DNA from 3 places in the Kluyvera sp. genome. Region 1 is predicted to be linked to each of the others. Evidence: predicted binding sites of a transcription regulator. Region 1 holds the regulator's gene; each other region holds the start of a gene.
The links. The regulator PurR, encoded in region 1, represses purine synthesis genes. The targets are predictions, from matches to a motif close to CANGCAAACGTTTGCNTG.

Region 1 (4,223 bases):
ACGTGTTCTGTAGCGCGGCTGCTCGGCCAGTTGCCTGTGGGAAGGGCTTCAGCGCCTGCGCAACGACAATGGGATAAATCGCCCCGTTGGCGGTTGCCATGATGCAGAAGGGGATCAACAGCGCGGTCAGGGAGACGCCTTCAGCAAGGCCGACGCCCCAGGTCCCGATAACGCTGAGCGCGAAGAGCACCAGCAGCCACGGCAACATTTGGCTACCCTGCCATTTTTGCAGCGCCGCGCGACAGCCATAGCCGCCAATCAGGAAAGCGATGGTTTGCGGTACATAGCTCAGACCAATCACCGTCGGGCTGTAGCCCATTTCATGCAGAATAAATGGCGAACCGGTCAGCCAGGCGAAAAAGCTGGCGGAGCAGGCGGCGTAAATCAGCACGTTGCCGCGGTAGTCCTTACTGCGCAGCAGACGTAAAAACGTGAGCTTCTCTTCACTGGCGACGTTTTTATTGTGGGCAGGCTTCAGACGCAGAGCGGGCAGCATCAATACCAGGGTAATGATAAACAGCGTTGCGAAGATGGCCTGCCAATCAAAGTGGGCCAGCAGCCAGCTGCCGAGTAGCGGTGCCAGCGCAGGTGACAGGCCGACCAGCGGCATAATGGTCGCAAAAATACGGTTGGTGCGCTGAGCGGGATAATAATCGGTAACCATGGCTTGCCAGGTCACCGCGGCGGCGCAAACGCCAACCGCCTGCACGAAGCGCAGCACCAGTAGGGTGGTACCATCGCGAACCCACAGCATGCCAAGGCAGCCGATGGCAAAAATGGTCAAACCGGCCAGCAGGATCGGTTTACGGCCATAGCGGTCAGACAGCGGCCCCCACAGTAGCTGCGCCACGGCGAAACCCGCGAGGAACAGACTCAGGCTCGCGCTGACGGCGGATGCCGGCGTTTGCAGGTCTTGCTGAATGGCGGCGAACGCCGGTAGGTACATATCGGTAGCCAGGAAGCCCAGCACGCTCAGTCCCGCGAGCCAGACTAAAAATCCTTTCCCAGGTTGCATAAATTGCCTTTTTTATCGTAGTTCACACTGTGCCGCTGAGTGTAGAGAGTGCATTCCCTGTTGTGAAACGCTAATATTTGAGGCATGGATTCAAATTTTTTGCAGGCAGAAAATGTGGTCTGAATATTCTCTGGAAGTGGTTGATGCGGTCGCGCGCAACGGTAGCTTTAGCGCCGCGGCGCAGGAGCTACACCGGGTGCCCTCTGCAGTAAGCTATACGGTGCGACAGCTTGAGGAATGGCTGGCGGTGCCGTTGTTTGAACGTCGCCATCGGGATGTTGAATTAACGCCTGCGGGAGCATGGTTTCTTAAAGAAGGGCGTTCTGTTATCAAAAAAATGCAGATCACCCGTCAACAGTGTCAGCAGATTGCCAACGGCTGGCGCGGCCAGCTGGCGATTGCCGTTGATAACATCGTGAAACCTCAGCGCACCCGTCAGCTGATTGTCGATTTTTATCGCCACTTCAGCGACGTCGAACTGATTGTCTATCAGGAAGTGTTTAACGGCGTCTGGGATGCGCTGGCGGATGGGCGCGTGGAGCTGGCGATTGGCGCGACGCAGGCCATCCCGGTTGGTGGCCGTTTTGCCTTTCGCGACATGGGCATGCTCAACTGGCACTGCGTGGTGGCCAGTACGCATCCGCTCGCGAAGATGGACGGGCCGCTGAGCGATGACGTGCTGCGCAACTGGCCGTCGCTGGTGCGGGAAGACACCTCACGGTCGCTACCCAAGCGAACGACCTGGCTGCTTGATAACCAGAAGAGGGTGGTGGTGCCGGACTGGTCGTCGTCGGAGACCTGTATTTCTGCCGGACTTTGTGCGGCGATGGTGCCGGGACATCTGGCGCAGCCGTGGCTGGAAAGCGGAGAGTGGGTTGCGCTGGAACTGGAGAATCCGTTCCCGGATGCAGCCTGTTGTCTGACCTGGCAACAGAGCGAAGCGTCGCCGGCATTAAGCTGGCTGCTGGAATATTTGGGGGATAGCGAGACGCTAAACGATGAGTGGCTGCGGACGCCCGTTCAGGACGCCCACAGTTAACCCTTAACGACGGTAATCGCGATACGGGCCGTCGGCCACGGAACGTCGCTCGATCAGGCGCGGATGCACCTCAATCGACTGCGACTCTTCGCGCTTGCTGACGATACGATCCATCAGCATATTGAAGGCCGTCTCACCAAGTGAGTCTTTCGGCTGATGAATGGTGGTCAGCGCCGGGGTAAAGAAACGTGAGTTACGCACGTTGTCATACCCGATCAGCGAAATATCCTGCGGCACGCGCAGCCCCATTTCATCGGCGGCGCAAAGCGCGCCCATGGCCATAATGTCGCCGCCACAAAAGATAGCGGTAGGGCGCGGGTGCTGGGAGAGAATCTGCTGCATAGCGCGATAGCCAGACTCCGGCTCGAAGTCACCCTGGACTATCCAGTTTGCCGGAACATTGATTTGCGCTTCTTCCATGGCCTTCATAAAGCCAGCCAGGCGTCCTGCGCCGGTGTTACGTTCCAGCGGGCCAGGAATGACGCCGATATCACGGTGGCCGCGTTCGATCAGATAACGACCCGCCATATAGCCGCCTTCGAAGGCGTTGTCGATGACCGAGTCGGTAAAGTCGGCTTTGGCTTCGCCCCAGTCCATCACCACCATTGGAATATGGCGATACTCTTCCAGCATTGAGAGCAGGGATTCCGGATATTCGGAACACATCACCAGCAGGCCATCAACGCGTTTTTGCGCCATCATTGACAAGTAGGCGCGTTGTTTCTCGAGATTGTTCCACGCGTTGCCAAGGATCAGGGTATAGCCCTTCTGGAAGCAGTTTTTCTCAACGGCCTCGATAATTTCAGCAAAGTAGGCCGCTTCGCTGCTGGTCGCCAGCAAACCAATCGATTTGGTGTGGTTGACCTTCAGGCTACGGGCAACGGCGCTTGGGGAGTAGTGCAGCTCTTTAATCGCTGCCCACACCGCTTCCCGCGTCTCTTCGGCGACAAAACGCGTCTTGTTAATTACATGTGATACGGTTGTAGTGGAAACGTTTGCGCGCTTCGCTACATCTTTAATTGTTGCCATTCCATCTCACTCCAGACCCTGGCCTGCCCCTGATAAACTCGAAACGAAAACGTTTGCCTTTATACACCCTGACGCAATTTTGTAGATTGCGGTTCGCCAGGAAAACGATACAGGACGACAGGAGGGGGTCAATGGCCGGTACGCTTATAAATAAGCGTCGAATTTTGACGTATCCGGACGCAAAGTGGAAGAGCAAAAACCAACATCCTGCTAAATCTGTGAAGATTTTTACGATTATCTGTGCAAAAATGAGTGAGCTCAGTTTTGCTGTGGTCATAAAAAGGAGAAAAATTGATGAGTACCGAACTTAAGATGTCACTCACCACGACCGTTATTGTGCTGGCGTTGATCGTCGCTGCTGGACTTACCGCTGTTCTGCATTGATTCTTCCATGAGGGGGCGTTCGCGCCCTCATGTCTGATTGTTAGCAAATTAGCAATAATCTTTTGCTGTTTTGTACACTTCTGCTTTTCTGTGATTAATGTCATGCTTTTGCCCTATATTGCCATGCCGCGTCTGTCGTGCGGCCAATCGGAGCTTTTGCATGAAAATCAATTTTCCCTTACTCGCGCTGGCCATTGGCGCTTTTGGCATAGGGACCACCGAATTCTCGCCGATGGGGTTACTGCCGGTCATCGCAAAGGGCGTTGACGTCTCGATCCCGGCTGCCGGTATGCTGATTAGCGCCTATGCGGTTGGCGTGATGGTCGGTGCGCCGCTGATGACGCTGCTGCTTTCTCATCGTGCCCGCCGCAACGCGCTGATCTTTCTGATGGCCATTTTTACCCTTGGCAACGTGCTGTCGGCCATCTCGCCGGACTACACCACCTTAATGCTGTCGCGCATTATTACCAGCCTGAACCACGGTGCGTTCTTTGGCCTGGGTTCAGTGGTAGCGGCAAGCGTGGTGCCGAAGCATAAGCAGGCCAGCGCCGTGGCGACGATGTTTATGGGCCTGACGATCGCCAATATTGGCGGCGTACCGGCGGCAACCTGGCTGGGTGAAACAATCGGCTGGCGTATGTCGTTCCTGGCGACTGCGGGACTGGGGATTATCGCTATTATCGGTCTGTGGTTGTCCTTGCCGAAGGGCGGGGCGGGTGAAAAACCTGATGTGAAACGTGAACTGTCGGTGCTGGT
Region 2 (4,223 bases), on a different contig from region 1:
GAGTGAAACAAGGTCTGGTGAGCTGTCGGCGGCAATAGAAGCGCTGAGCTTGGTCATCATCGACTCGCCGGGAATCATATTTAGCTTAATGTCAACTTTATCCTGCGACTTGTTGTAAGCATCAACCAGCAGTTCCAGTGATGTTTGATTCGAGCGGCCCCAGAAGGTAATGGTCTCTCTGGCTTGCGCTAATCCACTGAGTGATGTGGATATAATACAGGCAGCCACGGTGGTATGTATAAATTTAGACAACATAAACACCTCATTCTTATTAATTTTGAGAATAACGACAACTTGATTCTCCGCGTTGTAAAAAACAGGGGACGGCAATTTTCCCCCTGAGATCGTGTCCATCTATTTTCTTTATTAAGCATTGGCCGGCGACGCGGCCTAATTCCGTCAGGCAAAAATCAATACTGCTTAGTTTCGGGCGACATAATTCGGTAATAACCTGCCAGTTATCAAAGCCGATCACGGCGACATTATCAGGAACTGATTTCCCATATTCATAGAGCGCCTGTAAAACACCGTGTCCAATTAAATCATTGCCAGCAATAACACCGTCAATTTCAGGGTGCCGCGCAAGAATAGATTGCATTGCACGATAACCATGTGCTGATGTCCAGGAACCATATTCAGGCGCTCTGACGATCAACCCCTCTTTGCTCATCTCCTGTCGGTAGCCCTCATGGCGCTGCTGCACCGCCAGATAATATGCCGGACCGGCGATCTGCACGATATTCTGGCTGCCCTGGTCGATTAAATGACGACAGGCCAGAGCGCCAGCGCCGAAATCGTCAGGCAGAACGCAGAGTTCGTTGTCATCGTCGACGTTGGTATAGACATACACCACCGGCGTATCGTGTTTCTTTAACGGCAGCGGATCGCGGGTATCCGTTTTGGCTGCGGTGACGATAATACCGTCGACGCGCTTTGCCAGCAGTAAATCAACGTGTCGCTTTAATTCCTGAGGCGAACCGCTGGCGTTACAAAGAAATACCGAAATCTGCGCTTCAAGTAAGGCATTCTCAATACCCTTTAAAACAGGTAAGCTGAAGCGTCCGTAATCATCTGTTGATAACAAGCCGATGGTATATGTTTTCTTTTGATGCAGTGCACGTGCAATTTCATTAGGCCTGTAATCGAATTCATTAATAACGGATAAAACTCTTTCTTTTGTTATGTGACTGATTGAACCTGTGCTGTTTATTACTTTCGATACGGTGCTAATACTCACTCCGGCAGCGTGAGCAATGTCTTTAATTGTGAGTTTTTTTCTGTCGTTATGCGTTATGGTCATGCTCTTTCCGTATTTGTAGACGGGTTTAGTATATGGAGAGAGAAAACGTTTTCCCATTTGCATTAATGTGGATTGATAAATAGATCACAAGCTGGTGATGTTGTTTGAATAAAAGCGTGATCGGATATGCGTTTGAGTGGTTTTTATATATTAAGGGCGTGAATTTAATTCATTAAATGTATTTATTTTAATTTGTTTTGTATTTATGAGGGATATATAAAAGCGAAGTAATATTATTGACCGAGCGTGCGTGGAAAAACTTACCGCACAGCATAGCTGTGCGGTAAGGCAAAACTTAGAAGTTGTAACCCACAACCAGGTAGCCACCCCAACCGGTCGATTGACCGTTGAAATCGCCTTCGCCCCAGTTCATTTTCGAACCACCTTGCCACTGGCCGCCGTTATGGAAGTAACGGGCAACGACAGAGTAGTGCCAGTGATCGTAGTTCAGCGCCAGAATGTGGCTGGAGGCGATGGAGTTGCTGGTGCGGTTTGGTTCGTCGCCGAGATCTGAACCCCAGTCGAAGTTGGTGAAACCGATGTAGCTCAGCTTACCGCCCCACAGATCGCTGATTGGCACAAAGTATTTCACTTTGAAGCGGTAGCCATCCCACTCGTTTTCGTTCGCGGCACCGTAGTTCTGCCACTGATATTTCGCATACACGTTCAGAGACAGGCCCATCGGCAGGCCGGTATCGATATCGGTACCCAGACCCATATACCAGGTGCTCTGGCGGCTGGCTTTGTTGTCACCCATATCGTAGATGTAGTTGTTCGCGAAGTACCACTCTTTGAACGGGCCGAAGCTCAGGTCTGCGCCGGTCAGCTTATCAATAGAGAAGCGTGGTTCGATTTCCATAAACATCGGGGAACCGTCAGACCAGACGCCTTTATCGTTACCGTTACCCCAGTCGAAGGTCTTCGGAATATCGATGTAGCCATAGAAGTCTAACCAATCTTTCTTCGCAAACGCTTCATACTCGAGGTAGACGTCATTGTTCAGCTTCGGAGAGAAGCGGGTGTGATAGCTGCCTACCACGTTTACGCTCTGGTGCCACCAGTCAGAGACATACTGCGGCTGAGAGTCGCCTGCTGCGTTAGCAGTGAAAGATGCGGAGAGCGCCAGCGCGGCACCGGCTGCCAGTAATGTTTTTTTCATATTTATGCCACTAATAAAAAAATTCGAAAGAGAGTGATTTTTATCACCGAAGTTTTTCTAAATGTTTCGTGTTTCTGCGAGCCTATTATATGAATCCTTGCTCACGAAAATCAGTCACACTTCACACATTTTTCAAACGCGTAATCGATTGCGTTCACGTTTGCGTAGTTTAGACGCGGCGATTGTACTGATGGGGTGAATTATTGCAAATGTTTACATACAGGAAATGTGGTCAATAGAGGGAGCATAGGGGGAAGGGCGGCACTGCATGTCACAGTGCCGATTAGCGAGATTACTGCGCGTTGGCGGGCTGAACGTCGTGGATGCGGACAAAGCCCAGTTGCTCCGGCGTGACGCCGTTAAGCTGCAGCGGAATATCGACGTCGCTTGGCGCCAGCACGCTGGCCGGGGCGGAGAACAGCTGATTTTGCACGTTCACTTCCTGATACTGCTCGGTGGTGCCCTGGATCTGTCCCCATTCCACGGTGCCGGTGAAAGCCGGAAGCGGATCGTTGGACTCACCGGAGATGCGCAACGTAAGCGCCGTCCCTTGAGCGTTGGCGGCAACGTTACGCAATGACATGCGCAACGTGCCTATCTGGCTATTCAGACGGGCAGGGGTATTGGCCCCCGGCAGCAGATACGCGCCCTTCGTCGATTTGGCGTTCAGCGCATTTTGCTGAGTGATTTTCACCGTTTCTTTGTTAAGCTGCGTCATCTCGCTGCTCAGCGCGCTAATGCTTTGATGCATTTGTTTCACTTCTGACTGCTGCGCGCAGGCGCTCAGGCTGACGAGGCTTCCCAGTAGGGCAATTCTTAGGTAACGTCTTGTCATTCTGTCTGTTCCTTCTCTTCGGGATAACGCAATGGTAGCGTGCAATAGAGCTGATGGCATCGATCCATTGTCTCAAAAACATGCCGCCTTTGTTGTCTTCGCAGTTCAGGGTAAAATAGATTTCATTACACTCACCCTCATCGTCAGGACGTCGTATGCACTGCCCATTCTGTTTCGCCGTAGACACTAAAGTGATTGACTCCCGTCTTGTGGGAGAAGGTTCCTCCGTTCGCCGCCGTCGGCAATGCCTGGTGTGCAACGAACGCTTCACGACCTTTGAGGTCGCGGAGCTGGTGATGCCGCGCGTGGTAAAAAGCAATGACGTGCGCGAACCGTTTAATGAAGACAAACTGCGCAGCGGTATGCTGAGAGCGCTGGAAAAGCGCCCGGTGAGCGCCGATGACGTAGAAATGGCGATTAACCATATTAAATCGCACCTGCGCGCCACCGGCGAGCGCGAAGTGCCGAGCAAACTGCTGGGGAATCTGGTGATGGAACAGCTGAAAAAGCTGGATAAAGTTGCCTATATTCGCTTTGCCTCTGTCTACCGCAGCTTTGAAGATATCAAAGAGTTTGGCGAAGAGATCGCCCGCTTACAGGACTAAGCTATGCACGATGAAATGTACATGGCGCGCGCGCTTAAACTGGCGGCGCGCGGGCGCTTTACCACCCATCCCAACCCACGCGTCGGCTGCGTGATTGTCAATCAGGGCGAAATCGTCGGTGAAGGTTTTCACTATCGCGCCGGTGAACCGCACGCCGAAGTGCACGCGCTGCGCATGGCGGGTGAAAAGGCCAAAGGCGCAACGGCCTACGTAACGCTGGAACCGTGCAGCCACCATGGCCGTACGCCGCCGTGCTGCGATGCGTTAATTGCCGCGGGTGTCTCGCGCGTGGTTGCCGCTATGCAGGACCCGAATCCGCAGGTT
Region 3 (4,223 bases), on a different contig from region 1:
CATCGTGCGTATCGACGTGATATCACTCTTCCGCCGCGTAGCCCGCGGGCGGCAGCTGTACGCCGTCAAGCCAGGCGTGATTATCCTGCATCTTCAGGCGGCCATCGAGGAACCAGCCCACCACCAGCGGATAGATAGCATGTTCCTGAACCTGCACGCGTGAAGTGATTTCCGCTTCGTCATCACCGTCAAAAACCGGCACCTTGGCCTGCAATATGACCGGCCCACCGTCCAGCTCTTCGGTCACGAAGTGCACGGAAGTGCCGTGTTCCGCATCGCCGTTATCCAGCGCCTGACGATGGGTGTTCAGGCCGGGATATTTCGGCAGCAGGGAAGGGTGGATGTTGAGCAGTTTGCCCCGATAGTGCTGTACGAATTCAGCGCTCAGGATGCGCATGTACCCCGCCAGCACCACGACATCCGGCGCGTAGGCGTCAATCTCGTGCATCAGCTCGCGGTCGAACGCCTCGCGGCTGGCGAACTGGCTGGCAGACAGGGCATGCTGAGGAATACCCGCAGAACGTGCGCGCTCAAGGCCGAAGGCGTCGGCCTTATTGCTGAACACTGCCCGGATGGTGCCATGAATCCTTTTCTGCTCACAGGCATCAATGATGGCCTGTAAGTTGCTGCCGTTGCCGGAAATCAGCACCACGATATTTTTCATTTACTCGATGACCACACGCTGTTCGGAATCCGTGGCTTTGATATAGCCGATTTTCCACGCGGTTTCACCTTTTTCGTTCATCAGGGCGATGGCTTTATCGGCCTGGTCCGCCGCCAGGGCGATCACCATGCCGACGCCGCAGTTAAAGGTGCGGTACATTTCGTGACGGCTGACGTTACCGGCATCCTGCATCCAGTTGAACACCGCAGGCCACTGCCAGGAGGACTCGTCGATCACCGCCTGGGTGTTGTCCGGCAGTACGCGCGGGATGTTTTCCCAGAAGCCGCCGCCGGTCAGGTGGGCGATGGCGTGAACGTCGACGTTCGCAATCAGCTCAAGAATAGATTTCACATAAATGCGGGTCGGCGCCAGCAGATGGTCGGCCAGGGTTTTGCCTTCCAGCATGGTGGTGTCCGGGTTGCAGCCGCTGACTTCAACAATTTTGCGCACCAGCGAGTAGCCGTTGGAGTGCGGGCCGCTGGAGCCCAGCGCGATCAGCACGTCGCCATCGGTGACTTTGCTGCCGTCGATGATTTCAGATTTTTCGACCACGCCCACGCAGAAACCCGCCACGTCGTAATCTTCGCCGTGGTACATGCCCGGCATTTCAGCGGTTTCACCGCCGACCAGCGCACAGCCGGACTGCAGGCAGCCTTCGGCGATGCCGTTGATCACACTTGCCGCCGTGTCGACATCCAGCTTGCCGGTAGCGTAATAGTCGAGGAAGAACAGCGGCTCGGCGCCCTGAACCACCAGGTCGTTGACGCACATGGCGACCAGGTCAATGCCGATGGTGTCATGACGTTTTAAATCCATCGCTAAACGTAACTTCGTGCCAACGCCGTCAGTGCCAGACACCAGCACCGGTTCACGATATTTTTGCGGCAGCGCGCACAAGGCGCCGAAACCGCCTAGCCCACCCATCACTTCCGGACGGCGCGTTTTCTTCACCACCCCTTTGATACGGTCAACCAGAGCGTTTCCTGCGTCAATATCAACACCGGCATCTTTATAGCTGAGAGAGGTTTTGTCGGTCACTGCAAGTCTCCACGCATTTGCGATAGCAAGAAAAATCGGCGCAATTCTATCAGCCCAGGCAAACGTTTGCGAGCCTATTCTGCACCCAATTTTTCGCCTGCGTATTTTGCTGCGATTCCATCATTAAATTGGTCAAATATGATACTGCTCACGAAAATGAAACCGGGTACACCCTTGTCCTTGCATCCTCTCTGATGAATCCACATCATAGTAATGAAACCGGTTTCTGTTTTTGTTGCATAGCGCCCGGTAAGCGATCTGAAAATGGCCAGAAGGGATTGAATGGAATGAAAATTGCTGCCTTTGATATTGGGGGTACGGCGTTAAAAATGGGGGTAGTCGCCGACAGCGGCGAGCTGCTGGAAAAGGGGAAACAGCCTATCACTGACAGCGATGGCGAGCAGATTCTCGCGGCGATAGCAGGCTGGATCACCGCCCATCCCGAATGTGAAGGCGTCGCCATCAGCGCGCCTGGCTACGTTAACCCGCATACCGGCTATATCGAAATGGGCGGCGCGATTCGCCGCTTCGACAACTTTGCCATTAAAGACTGGCTGGAGGAGCGCACCGGGCTGCCCGTCGCTATCGAAAATGACGCCAACTGTGTGTTATTGGCCGAGCGTTGGCAGGGCAAAGGGGCCGAACTGTCCGATTTTCTGGTGCTGACCATCGGTACCGGCATCGGCGGCGCCATTTTCTGCAACAATCAGCTGGTGCACGGCGCGCGTTTTCGCGCTGGCGAATTCGGTTATATGCAAACTTCACGTCCCGGCTCTCGCGACGTACGCCGCTACTCCATGAACGAAAACTGTACCCTGCGCGTACTTCGCTATCGCTATGCGCAGCATCTCGGCAAAACGCTGGAAGAGGTCACCGGCGAGGAAATTTTCGACCGCTTCGACGCAGGCGATGTCGTCTGTCAGCGCCTGGTCGCCGAATTTTTCAACGGCCTGGGCACTGGCCTCTATAACCTGGTGAACCTGTTCGACCCGCAGACGATTCTCATCGGCGGCGGCATTGTTGAACGCCCCGGTTTCCTGGCGCTGATGCGCGAGCACCTTGCCTGGTTTGGCATTGCCGACTACATCGATACCGTCAGCCACGGCAACGACGCCGGGCTTATTGGCGCGGTTTACCATTTCAATCAGCACTATTCGCAGCGACAACTTACTGATTAACGAGGGAAAGATATGTCTGGATTTAAAGCTGGGTTTCTCTGGGGCGGCGCGGTCGCAGCACATCAACTGGAAGGCGGCTGGAAAGAGGGCGGCAAGGGGGTAAGCGTCGCGGACGTGATGACGGCGGGTGCGCACGGCGTGCCGCGTGAAATTACCGACGGCGTGCTGCCGGGGAAAAATTACCCCAACCATGAAGCCATCGACTTTTACCATCGTTATAAAGACGACCTGAAACTATTCGCTGAGATGGGCTATAAATGCTTCCGTACTTCTATCGCCTGGACGCGTATTTTCCCGAATGGCGACGAGCTGACACCAAACGAAGCGGGCCTGCAGTTCTATGACGACCTGTTCGATGAGTGCCTGAAGCTGGGGATTGAGCCGGTTATCACGCTGTCGCACTTTGAGATGCCGTATCACCTCGTCACGGAGTACGGCGGCTGGCGCAACCGTAAGCTGATTGAATTCTTTGTCCGCTTCGCCAAAGTGGTGTTTACCCGTTACCAGCACAAAGTGAAGTACTGGATGACGTTTAATGAAATCAACAACCAGGCCAACTACCACGAAGATTTCGCACCGTTTACCAACTCTGGCCTGAAGTACCAGCCGGGTGAGGATCGCGAGCCGGTGATGTACCAGGCCGCACACTACGAGCTGGTGGCCAGCGCTCTGGCGGTGAAGGCGGCGCGTGAAATCAACCCGGCGCTGCAAATTGGCTGCATGATCGCCATGTGTCCTATCTATCCGCTGACCTGCGCGCCGAACGACATGATGATGGCAATGAACGCCATGCATCGCCGCTACTGGTTTACCGACGTGCACGTGCGCGGTAAGTATCCGCAGCACCTGCTGAACTACTTCCAGCGTCGCGGTTTTGCGCTGGATATCACCGATGAAGACCGTCAGGCGCTCACTGAGGGCTGCGTCGACTACATCGGCTTTAGCTACTATATGTCGTTTGCCACCAAGGCCACCGAAGATAACCCGCAGCTCGACTACGACGAAACCACCAGCCTGGTTTCCAACCCGTACGTGCAGAAGTCCGACTGGGGCTGGCAGATTGACCCGGTGGGCCTGCGCTACTCGCTGAACTGGTTCTACGATCACTATCAGCTGCCGCTGTTTATCGTGGAGAACGGCTTTGGCGCCATCGACGTGCTGGAGAGCGACGGTACGGTGAACGACCAGTATCGTATCGACTATCTCTCCGCGCATATCGCTGAAATGAAAAAAGCGGTCGTGGAAGATGGCGTGGATCTGATGGGCTACACGCCGTGGGGCTGTATCGACCTGGTATCCGCGGGCACCGGCGAGATGAAAAAGCGCTATGGCTTTATCTATGT

Region 2: a site for PurR is predicted at 2,597-2,614, ahead of ACW14G_RS04280 (nucleoside-specific channel-forming protein Tsx). Genes of this name have one in related genera too.
Region 3: a site for PurR is predicted at 1,758-1,775, ahead of purM (phosphoribosylformylglycinamidine cyclo-ligase). Genes of this name have one in related genera too.

The regions. Positions count from the first base shown of each region.
Region 1 is NZ_CBDKZX010000055.1:4,942-9,164, forward strand. Features, by position in the region: gene punC (purine nucleoside transporter PunC) at 1-1,015, opposite strand, end outside; gene punR (DNA-binding transcriptional activator PunR) at 1,128-2,054, shown strand; gene purR (HTH-type transcriptional repressor PurR) at 2,058-3,083, opposite strand; gene cydH (cytochrome bd-I oxidase subunit CydH) at 3,378-3,467, shown strand; gene ACW14G_RS16495 (MFS transporter) at 3,628-4,223, shown strand, end outside.
Region 2 is NZ_CBDKZX010000006.1:79,890-84,112, reverse strand. Features, by position in the region: gene ACW14G_RS04290 (ABC transporter substrate-binding protein) at 1-255, opposite strand, end outside; gene ACW14G_RS04285 (LacI family DNA-binding transcriptional regulator) at 272-1,300, opposite strand; gene ACW14G_RS04280 (nucleoside-specific channel-forming protein Tsx) at 1,596-2,459, opposite strand; gene ACW14G_RS04275 (SadB/YajI family lipoprotein) at 2,752-3,294, opposite strand; gene nrdR (transcriptional regulator NrdR) at 3,450-3,899, shown strand; gene ribD (bifunctional diaminohydroxyphosphoribosylaminopyrimidine deaminase/5-amino-6-(5-phosphoribosylamino)uracil reductase RibD) at 3,903-4,223, shown strand, end outside.
Region 3 is NZ_CBDKZX010000002.1:100,466-104,688, forward strand. Features, by position in the region: gene purN (phosphoribosylglycinamide formyltransferase) at 23-664, opposite strand; gene purM (phosphoribosylformylglycinamidine cyclo-ligase) at 665-1,702, opposite strand; gene bglK (beta-glucoside kinase BglK) at 1,990-2,880, shown strand; gene ACW14G_RS01435 (6-phospho-beta-glucosidase) at 2,893-4,223, shown strand, end outside.